One region of the Lysobacter enzymogenes genome, then DNA from elsewhere that is predicted to be linked to it. Evidence: riboswitches for the same ligand, from Rfam matches in the RefSeq annotation. Region 1 holds a riboswitch; the other holds the start of a gene.
The links. A riboswitch is a leader RNA that binds a small molecule or an ion and turns the genes downstream of it on or off. The one in region 1 is predicted to bind S-adenosylhomocysteine.
Positions count from the first base shown of each region.

Region 2: another riboswitch for S-adenosylhomocysteine. It lies ahead of ahcY (adenosylhomocysteinase); the one in region 1 lies ahead of JHW41_RS00765 (ATP-grasp domain-containing protein).

Region 1 covers NZ_CP067396.1:177,017-182,469, forward strand. Annotated here, with positions in the region: gene JHW41_RS00750 (TetR/AcrR family transcriptional regulator C-terminal domain-containing protein) at 1-11, opposite strand, end outside; gene JHW41_RS00755 (TCR/Tet family MFS transporter) at 100-1,554, shown strand; gene JHW41_RS00760 (gamma-glutamylcyclotransferase family protein) at 1,592-1,939, opposite strand; gene JHW41_RS00765 (ATP-grasp domain-containing protein) at 2,030-3,058, opposite strand; S-adenosyl-L-homocysteine riboswitch at 3,073-3,150, opposite strand; gene ggt (gamma-glutamyltransferase) at 3,455-5,200, opposite strand; gene JHW41_RS00775 (Mbeg1-like protein) at 5,415-5,453, shown strand, end outside.
Region 2 covers NZ_CP067396.1:4,746,445-4,751,897, reverse strand. Annotated here, with positions in the region: gene JHW41_RS19645 (RHS repeat-associated core domain-containing protein) at 1-131, shown strand, start outside; gene JHW41_RS19640 (hypothetical protein) at 122-418, shown strand; gene JHW41_RS19635 (hypothetical protein) at 811-1,554, opposite strand; gene ahcY (adenosylhomocysteinase) at 1,867-3,297, opposite strand; S-adenosyl-L-homocysteine riboswitch at 3,359-3,435, opposite strand; gene JHW41_RS19625 (prolyl oligopeptidase family serine peptidase) at 3,747-5,453, shown strand, end outside.

The sequences.
Region 1 (5,453 bases):
TGCAATTTCATGGATGTCGGTCTCCGGCCGGCGGGGCTTGTGTCCCTATCGACGATAGATTAGCATCCGCTGCGAATCTATCGCTGATAGGGAAGTGTCATGCACACCCCGATCCAATCGTCTGCCGCCGCGCCGGCCGAATCCGCAGGCTCCGTAAGTCCCTCGAGCCCCTCAGGCCCCGCAGGCCCTGCCGGGCCGACGCCCGCGGTACCGACCCCGGCCCCGGCCGCCGGGCGCGATCCGCGCGGCGCCGAGGCGACCGCCACGACCCGGTCGCCCGCACCGGCACCGGCGCCGGCCGCCTCCGGCCTCAACCTCGCCCTGGTCCTGATCCTCGCCACCGTCGCGCTCGACGCCATCGGCATCGGCCTGATCGCGCCGGTGCTGCCGCAACTGCTCGACGCGTTCGGCGTGCACGCCAACCTGGCCCTGCACGCCGGCGCCCTGACCGCGCTGTACGCGCTGATGCAGTTCGTCTGCGCGCCGGCGCTGGGCGCGCTCAGCGACCGCTTCGGCCGCCGCCCGGTGCTGCTGTGCTCGCTGTTCGGCAGCGCCGTGGACTACCTGCTGATGGCTTGCGCGCCGTGGCTGTCGCTGCTGTACCTGGGCCGCGCCATCGCCGGGGTCAGCGGCGCCAGCGGTTCGGTCGCCGGCGCCTACATCGCCGACATCTCCGACGAATCCCGGCGCGCGCGCCGCTACGGCTGGCTCGGCGCGAGCTTCGGCCTGGGCCTGGTCGCCGGGCCGGTGATCGGCGGGCTGCTCGGCGCGGTGTGGCTGCGCGCGCCGTTCCTGGCCGCGGCCGCGCTGGCGACGCTGAACTTCGCCCTGGCCTGGCTGGCCCTGCCCGAGCCGCGACGCCCGCGCGCGCCGGCGCCGCCACGCGCGCGGCCGTCGCTGCGCGAGCTGGCGCCGTGGCATTCGCTGCGCGAACTGGGCCGGCTGCCGGACTTGGCCCCGCTGCTGTGGCTGTACCTGGCGATGCAACTGGCCGGGCAGGTGCCGGGCACGCTGTGGGCGATCTACGGCCACGACCGCTTCGGCTGGAACCCGACCGCGGTCGGCCTGTCGCTGGCGGCGTTCGGCATCATCCACTCGCTGTTCCAGGCCTTCGCCACCGGCCGCATCAGCGACCGCTTCGGGCCCTCGCGCACCCTGCTCGGCGGGGTGATCTCCGACGTGCTGGGGTATCTGGCGTTCGCCTTCGCCCGCAGCGTCGCGACCCTCGCCCCCGGCCTGCTGCTGGCGGCCGGCGGCGGCATCGGCGGGCCGGCGCTGCTGGCGATGTCGAGCGAGCGCACCGACGAAGCCCGCCAGGGCGCGCTGCAAGGCGTGCTGGCCAGCCTCGCCAGCCTCGCCGCGGTGATCGGGCCGCTGCTGTTCGGCGCGATCTACGTCGCCGGCGCCGGCCACTGGGACGGCTGGGTATGGGTGGTCGGCGCGGCGCTGTACCTGCCGTGCGTGCCGGCGCTGCGCAAGCTGTTGCGCGGTCCGGCGAACGCGTCGGCCGCGCCCGCCGATGCCGCGCCCATCGAAGCCGCGCCCGGCGCTTGAACGCGTCGGGCCGCGGCGGCGCCGGGCGACGCGCGGCTCAGGCCTGCACGTACACCCAGGCGCGCCGGCCCGAGGCCAGCTCGGCTTCGACCCGGCGGTAGTCGTCGACTTCGTACTCGTCGGCGTGCGCCAGTTCCGCCGCGCTGATCGCGAACACCGTGCCGGCGACGCGATCGGCCGCATCGCCGCTGGCGGCGACGATGGGGTGATGGGTTTCGCCGCTGGTGGCGACGACCTGCGGGTCGTCGATCTTCACCATCGTGCGGCGGAACCCGACCAGCGCGTCGGGCTCGCCCTGCAGCAGCCGGCCGAAGGTGGCCTGCTGCACCGCCGGCAGTTGCAGGGTGCCGTAGGAAAACAACAGCTCTTGGTGGGAGTCGCTCATGACGGCCTGGATACCGGTACGCGCAAGGATGCTGTCGACGCTAAGCGGCGCCGGCGACGCGCGCAACCGCGGCGCGCCGCCGGCGCAGGCTCAGGCCGGCGATGCCGCGGACGCGCGCGATTCGCGCAACCCCGACCAGCGTTGCGCCAACTGCGCGGCGAACGCGCGCGCCGCCGGCGGATGCGCGGCCAGGTGCAGGAACGGTTCGATGAACTCCAGCTCCATGATCCGCAACGTGCCGTCGACGACCACCCCGTCCACGCGCACATAAGCGTGGTCGCGATGGCCGAGCGCGGCGACCGCGTCGAGCGCGCGCCGCGCCGCGGCCAGCACCGGCGCCGGCGGCTCGGTGAGATCGGCGCTGCCGCCGAAGTAGGTCTGCACGCGATAGTCGCCCTGCGCCGGCTTCTTCAACACCGCATGGCTGTAGACGCCGCCGAAGAACAGCAGCGACCACTCGCCGTCCTCGACCACCTGCGGCAGGAACGGCTGGATCAGGTAATCGAGTTCGCGCGGCAGCGCCGCCAGCGCCTCGGCGAAGGCGGCATCGCCGATGCGCCCGCGCACCGTGTTCCAGGCGCCGCCGCTGACGCTGGGCTTGACCACCACCTCGCCCTGCATCGACGCCAGCGCGGCGTCGAGTTCGCCGCCGCGCGCGTGCACGGTGGCGACGATCGACACGCCTTGCGCGGCCAGGTCGAGCAGGTAGCGCTTGTCGCTGTTCCACACCAGCAGCGGCAGCGGGTTGGCGATGGGGCAGCGCAGCGCGTCGATGCGCTGGTACCACTGCAGGAACTCGGTGTAGCGCTGGAAATAGTCCCAAGTGCTGCGCACCAGCAGCGCATCGTGCCCGGCCCAGTCGACGGCCGGGTCGCTCCAGATGCGCGGCCGCGCGTGGATGCCGTGCTCGCTCAGCGCGGCGAGCAGGCCGGCGTCGTCCTCGTGCGGCTGCGGTTGCACGTCGGAGACGACCAAGGCGAGCGACAGCGGCGGATCGAAGACGATGAAGTCGGGCGAGCGCGGATCGGTGGCGGGTTGCCGCGGATCGTGCGGGGCGGCATCGTGCAAGGAAGAATCGGGCAGGGTGGAATCGGGCGAAGCAGAAACGACGACGGACATGGCGCCTCCGAACATGCGGGAGGGCGCCCTTGCTCGGCATCGCGGACCGAGCGTGGCGGAGCGCAGGCTCCGTCGCAGCACCCCTCGGGCCGGATCGCGCCGCGCCGCGATGGCGCTGCGCAACTGGACGCATCGCGTGGCGATGCAGGCGCAGTGTTCGATGCGATGCGGCTGGCTGTCAACGCATGAAGCAACGACGGGCGAAAATAGCGAAAGCTTCGCGAGCGCGGGCGTGGGGGCGCGAAAATTTTTCGCGTTCGCTTGCGACAGGGTTCGTCGTCGTTGCGTTTTCGCGGTCGCAGCTCGCGCAGCTCCTACAATCGCTTCCTGTAGGAGCTGCGCGAGCTGCGACCGCGACAATATGGCTACGACGCAAGCGACATCCGCATCGCGACCTTAATACCCCGCCGCCTGCCCGTCCTTGCGCGATTCGCTGGCGCCGACGTAGCCGCCGTTGGGATTGACCATGATCGCCTGGTAGCCGCCGTACGGCCCCAGCGCGAAGCGCACGCTGTGGCCGCGCCGCACCAGCTCGCGCACGGTCTCGTACGAAAAGCCGGTTTCCAGATCCAACTCGCCGCCGTCGCTCATCGCCACCGCCTGCCCGGCCGGTTCGGTCGAGCCGTCGTGCTGGATGCGCGGCGCGTCGCCGGCTTCCTGCAGGTTCATGCCGAAGTCGATCATGTTGATCAGGATCTGCGCGTGGCCCTGCGGCTGCATCGCTCCGCCCATCACCCCGAACGACAGCCACGGCTTGCCGTCCTTGGTCACGAACGCGGGGATGATGGTGTGGAACGGCCGCTTGCCCGGCGCGAACGAATTGGGATGGCCTTCCTTGAGCACGAACTGCTCGCCGCGGTCCTGGAAGATGAAGCCCAGCCCCGGCGGCGCCATGCCGCTGCCCATGCCGCGGTAGTTGGACTGGATCAGCGAGACCATCATGCCGTCGGCGTCGGCCACGGTCATGTAGATGGTGTCGCCCTGGTCGAGCTGCGCCGGCGTCGCCGGCTGCGCTTCCTTGAGCACCTTGTCGAGCGAGATCAGTTTGCGCCGCTGCGCGGCGTAGTCCTTGGAGATCAGCTTGGCCACCGGCGAGGACTGCTCGAACGCCGGGTCGGCGTACCAGCGCGCGCGGTCGGCGAAGGCGAGTTTCTTGGCCTCGGCGAACAGGTGCACGTGCTCGACGCTGCCGAAGCCGTGCGACTTCAGGTCGTAGCCTTCCAGGATGTTGAGGATCTGCAGCGCGGCGATGCCTTGCCCGTTCGGCGGCAGTTCCCAGACGTCGTAGCCGCGGTAATTGCTGCTGACCGGCTCGACCCACTCGCCGTGGTGCGCGGCCATGTCCTCGTAGCTCAGATAGCCGCCGTTGGCCTTGAAGTAAGCGCCGACGGTGCGCGCGATCGCGCCCTTGTAGAACGCGTCGCGCCCGCCCTGGGCGATCTGCTCCAGGGTGTGGGCGAGGTTGGGGTTCTTCCACATCTCGCCGGTGCGCGGCGCGCGCCCGTCGAGGGTGAACTGCTCCTTGAAGCCCGGCCACTTCGACAGTCGCGGTACCGAGGCGTTCCAGTAGTACGCGATCACTTCGTGCACCGGATGGCCTTCGCGCGCGTAGCGGATCGCGGGCGCGAGGTTCTCGGACATCGGTTTGCGGCCGAAGCGCTCGTGCAGGGCGAACCAGCCGTCGACCGCGCCGGGCACGGTCACCGGCAACGGCCCGTGCGGCGGGATTTCCTTGAGCCCGCGTTTCTGGAATTCGGCCAGGCTCAGCGACTGGGGCGAGCGGCCGGAGCCGTTGTAGCCGTAGAGCTTTTTCGTCTTCGGGTCCCACACGATCGCGAACAGGTCGCCGCCGACGCCGTTGCCGGTCGGCTCCATCAGCCCGAGCGCGGCGTTGGCGGCGATCGCCGCGTCGACCGCGCTGCCGCCGGCCTTCATCGCGTCCAGCGCGATCTGGGTGGTCAGCGGGTGCGAGGTCGCGGCCATCGCGTGCGGCGCGTACACCTCGCTGCGGGTGGCGAAGGTCTTGCCGCCGATGCGGTCGGCGGCGTGCGCCGACGCCGGCGCGAAAGCGCAGGCCAGGGCCAGCGGCGCGAGCAGCGCCGCCGCGCGGCGCGGCCGCAGGGCGGAGATCGAAACAGGCATGGCGGTACTCCCCGGGACAGCCTGCGACGATAGCGCAGGCGCGCGGCCGACCGATGTAGGCCGAAAGTCGAGCGGCGCGAGCTCCGATGCCGCGACGCGGGGCGCAAGCGCGACCGCGGTCGAACATGAATGCGCGGCCCTCGGGTCTGCCCCAGTTGTGGCGCGCGCATACGGCCACGTAGGTTGGCTTCCATCCGATGGGAGGGGTTTCGCGATGAACGTGCAGCTGCAACCGACCCAGCTTCAGCCGACC
Region 2 (5,453 bases), 1.6 Mb from region 1:
AAGGACATGTTGGAATCTATGCTGGCGATGGAACGACGATTTCCGCATCTACCGATAAGGGAAAAGTTGAGAATAGCTGGGGCTTCAGGAAGGGGCAGAATCCGGTGATCAGGAGATGCAAATGTCCATGATTTCGAGACATATGTGGCTGTCCGTGTCGGGTGTTGCACTGGCTGTGGTGCTGCTGTTCCTCGTTTATTCGCATGCCAAGTCTTCATTTTTCCACGCGGGCTACAATGATGGATTATTGGCGGCCAATAGTGCTGTCCTCCAGAAGCTCCGTGAGCAAGGCAGCCAAAATTTTGATTGCAAGGGCTTTCCGGAAGCTGATCTTGAGGAACTGGTCAGTGTGAAAAGTGACGCCGTTTATTTGATCAAGTCAGGTGGTGCTTTGCGAATGTGTGAGTATCTGCATTGACGCGGATATCAAGAAAGAAGTTGCGCTGCATCTTTTCTTGAGTCTTTTCTTTGGCTGTCTGAGCTATGGCGCGCATGATGTCACTTCGTTCGATTGGCAGCCTGGTGGCGCGCGATGGTCGATCCTCATGAGGGCTCGCAAAAGACGGTGAATTGACCGTGCGAGGATCGCTTGGCGAATGAGGGTGGCAGATACGTACGGTCGCAGTACCGCGTCTGGTGGGAGCGGTGCTCTGCTTTGAAGTGAGCCGATCTTGGGCCTCGGGATGGCGCATCAAGAGCACGGCGCGACGTGGCAAGCGGTGCGCCGTGGCAGCAAAAAGCGGACGCTCTCGAGCGCATGTTTTGAGTTTTCGCTCGCTACCCAACCGAAGCAAGGCGACGGCAGGTGCCTCAAATAAATGGCACCCCCGGAACATCGTCCGGCAGATCGATATCCGGCACCAGATCGCGAATATCCGGCACCGCCACCGTCGGCAGCTTGTCGAGGCTGGGGAACCAGTCCTGCTCGGTCAAGCGGTCGAACAAGCGCTCGCCCTGCTTGCCCAGGCCGATGCCGAGGCCTTGCGGCGTGAACGCGAACGGGCCGGCGTCGTGCAGGTATTGCTCGGCGGTGGCGCCGAGGATGCCGGGCAGGTTGTCGATGTCGAGCTTGCCGATGGTGAGCTTGGTCTGGTCGATGCCTTCCTGGCTCAGCACGTCGTTGATGTCCGGGGTCAGCGCGATCACGGTCAGGTCTTGCGCCGACAGCTGGTACAGGCCCGAGTCGACGTAGGCGTCGGGATGGGTGCCGAAGGCGAACTCGCGGAATGCGGCGGGGTTGCGCTCCAGTTCGGCGAAGCCTTGCGGGTCGCGGATGCGGTAGTCCTCGATCGCGGTCTGCAACGCCAAGGTGGTGCGGTCGCGCCAGGCGAGTCCGGCCGGCGACAGGTCGGTGCTGTCGAGCGAGGCGAAGCGCTCCATGTACTTGTCGCCGTAACCCATGTAGTAGTCCGGCGGGGTCATGCCGGGGTTGCGCGTTTCGAAGTCGGCCAGGCGCTGCTCGTAGTATTCGCGCGTGCCGACCTGGACCGGCGCCGGAGTGTCGGCGGGCGGGGTGTAGGTCGGAAACGAAGGCGCGTCGATGGGGCGGACCATGGCGGGCTCCTGCGAAAGGATGGCGTCAGGGTAGCGGCGGGGGAGGGGGCTGCCAGCTCGGACAGACCCTAGGTGAAAGGCGCGGAGCGGAATCAGCGCAGGCGGTTCAGGTTTCGTCGGCGAGTCTTTTGCGCGCTCGCGGCTTGCGCCGCTCCTAAAACACGCGGCCCCGTAGGAGCGGCGCAAGCAGCGACGCGACCGATCGTTCGCCGACGCGATGCGAGGTCTGCACGAGGCATCCGCGCAAACGAAAAACGGGCGCCCGAAGGCGCCCGTCTTTCGTATCGGCGCATCGCCCGAAGGCGAAGCCGATCAGTAGCGGTAATGATCCGGCTTGTACGGACCGTCGACCGACACGCCCAGGTACTGGGCCTGTTCGGCGGTCAGCGTGGTCAGCTTCACGCCGATCTTCTCCAGGTGCAGGCGCGCGACTTCTTCGTCGAGCTTCTTCGGCAGGATGTAGACCTTCGCCTCGTACGTATCCTTGTTCGCCCACAGGTCGATCTGGGCGAGAGTCTGGTTCGAGAACGAGTTCGACATCACGAAGCTCGGGTGGCCGGTGGCGCAGCCGAGGTTGACCAGGCGGCCTTCGGCCAGCAGGAAGATCGAGTTGCCGGTCTTGAAGGTGTACTTGTCGACCTGCGGCTTGATGTTCAGGCGGGTCGCGCCGGACGCGTTGAGCGCGTCGACCTGGATCTCGTTGTCGAAGTGGCCGATGTTGCAGACGATGGCCTGGTCCTTCATCTTCGACATGTGGTCCAGCGTCAGCACGTCCTTGTTGCCGGTGGTGGTGACGTAGATGTCGCCGCGGCCCAGGGTGCTCTCGACGGTGTTGACCTCGAAGCCTTCCATCGCCGCCTGCAGCGCGTTGATCGGGTCGATCTCGGTGACCACGACGCGGGCGCCGTAAGCGCGCAGCGAATGGGCCGAGCCCTTGCCGACGTCGCCGTAACCGCACACCACCGCGACCTTGCCGGCCAGCATCACGTCCATCGCGCGCTTGAGGCCGTCGGCCAGCGACTCGCGGCAGCCGTAGAGGTTGTCGAACTTGCTCTTGGTGACCGAGTCGTTGACGTTGATCGCCGGGACCAGCAGCGAGCCGGCTTCGGCCAGCTGGTACAGGCGGTGCACGCCGGTGGTGGTCTCTTCCGAGACGCCCTTCCAGTGCTTGACCACTTCGTGCCAGAAGCCCGGGCGCTCGGCGTGGACGCGCTTGAGCAGGTTCTTGATGACCTGCTCTTCGTGGTTGCCCGACGGGGTGTCGACCCAGCCGTCGCCGTTTTCGAGCTCATAGCCCTTGTGGATCAGCAGGGTCACGTCGCCGCCGTCGTCGACGACCAGCTCCGGGCCCTGGCCGTTGGGGAAGCTCAGCGCGGCCAGGGTGCAGTCCCAATACTCTTCCAGCGACTCGCCCTTCCAGGCGAACACCGGGGTGCCGCTGGCGGCGATCGCCGCGGCGGCGTGGTCCTGGGTCGAGAAGATGTTGCACGAAGCCCAGCGCACGTCGGCGCCGAGGTCGCGCAGGGTCTCGATCAGCACCGCGGTCTGGATGGTCATGTGCAGCGAGCCGGTCACGCGCACGCCCTTGAGCGACTGCGCGGCGGCGTACTTCTTGCGGATCGACATCAGGCCCGGCATCTCGTGCTCGGCGATGTCGATCTCCTTGCGGCCCCAGTCGGCCAGGGAGATGTCGGCGACCTTGTAATCGCCTTCGGTCGAGAAGGTCTTCGGTACAGCGTTCATGCGGATTAGCTCCAGTGCGGGGGGAGCCGGCGGGATGCCGGGTCCGGCGAGTCGCGAAGACTCAAACCGGGCGCCGTTGGGACCTGGGCCTCGCCGAGCCTGGCCGTGTCCGTCACGGTCGCAGCGCCCCTCGGCGGGCTGAGCGCGAAGTATATCGCGCGGCCCGCGGCGGCCGAAACGCGGGCCTGAACGCGCGGCTCCGGCAAAGCTCGGCTCTGGCAAGGCTCGGTCCCGACCACGCGCGCGGCCTGCCCGCGACGAGCGACCGGCCCCAATGGCATAGGCGCCGCGGCGCGCCGGGCGGCTAAGCTCGAAGCGGGGAGCGCGCCGCCCATCGCCGCCGTCGCCGCGACGGCGCCGGGCCCGCGCTCCGACGTTCCGCATCCGCTGCGTTGCGCAGCGGTGCTTTCCCGCATCAGCGTTTTTTCGCATCCGAGGACCGACCTTCCATGAAGCCGCACGCGCGCCGCTCCGACCGCCGACCTTCCACGCCCGCGCCGGGCGGCCGCCGGCCGTTGCCGGGTTTGGCGTTGCCGGGTGTGTTGCTGCTCGCGCTGGCGCCGTGCCTGGCCGCGCAGGCCGCGCCGGCGGCCAAGCCCGCCGCCGCGCCGGCCGCCGCGAATGCGGCGTTCGGCGACGGCTACCAACTGCCGCCCAAGCCGCTGCAGGCCATCGTCGACGCGCCGCGCCCGCCGCAGATGTCGCTGAGCCCGCGCCGCGACTGGATGGCGCTGATGCGCACGCCGTCGTTGCCGGGGATCGAAGTGGTCGCCCAGCCCGAGCTCAAGCTCGCCGGCCTGCGCATCCATCCGCGCGTGCGCGCGGCCAGCCGTTTCAGTTTCGCCAGCGGCCTGGAGCTGCTCGAGATCGCCAGCGGCAAGACCGTGCAGATCGACGGCCTGCCCTCGCCGCTGTCGCTGGCGTCGCTGGAGTGGTCGCCGGACCAGCGCTGGCTCGCGTTCAACCGCGTCGACGCCGCCAGCGGCGCCAACGAGGTGTGGCTGGTGGAACTGGAGACCCGGCGCGCGCGCAAGCTCGTCGCCGGGCTCAACACCGTCGCCGGCCGCGGCTACGGCTGGACGCCCGACAGCCGTCGCCTGCTGGTGCGGTTGCAGCCCGAAGGGCAGGGCGACGCGCCGGCGGGCAGCGGCGTGCCCACCGGCCCGGCGACCCAGGAAACCCGCGCCGGCGGCGGCGTGAAGCAGATCCGCACTTACCAGGACCTGCTGCGCAACGAGAACGACGCGCGCCAGTTCGAGTACTACCTGCGTTCGCAACTGGCGACGGTCGATCTGACCGGCCAGGTCGCCAAGTTCGGCGCGCCGGACCTGTACACCGGCGTGTCGGTCTCGCCCGACGGCCGCCACGTGCTGACCACGCGCCTGCAGCGGCCGTTCTCGTATCTGGTGCCGGCGAGCATGTTCGCGCGCCGCATCGACGTGCTCGACGGCAATGGCCGGTTCGAGCACGAAGTCGCGCGCCTGCCGTTGGTGGACGGCCTGCCGACGGGTAACGACGCGGTACCCACCGGCGTGCGCGAGGTCGAATGGCGCAGCGACGCGCCGGCGACCCTGGTCTGGGCCGAGGCCCAGGACGGCGGCGACCCGGCGCGCGCGGTCGAGATCCGCGACGCGGTGTTCATGCAGGCCGCGCCGTTCGACAAGCCGCCGCAGACCCTGGCGCGGCTGGCCTCGCGTTTCGAAGGCGCGCACTGGGGCAGCGGCGAACTGGCGCTGATCGATGAGTTCTGGTGGAAGACCCGGCAGGTGCGCCAGTGGCGGATCGCGCCCGACCACGGCGATCGCGCGCCGGAGCTGATTCGCGAAGGCCGCAGCGAAGACCGCTACAACGATCCGGGCAAGCCGGTCAGCGTGCGCGACGCGGCTGGCGGCGAGCGCCTGCTGACCAGCGCCGACGGCGGCAGCGTGTACTTCATCGGCGAAGGCGCCTCCAGCGAGGGCGACCGTCCCTTCCTCGACCGCCTCGACCTCGCCGACAAGCGCCGCACGCGCCTGTTCCATTCGCAGGCGCCGTACTTCGAACAGCCGTTGGCGGTGCTCGACGACGCGGCCAAGTCCGTGCTGACCGTGCGCGAATCGCCGACCGAACCGGCCAACCTGCAGCGGCGCGAACTCGGCGGCGACGCCGCGCCGGTG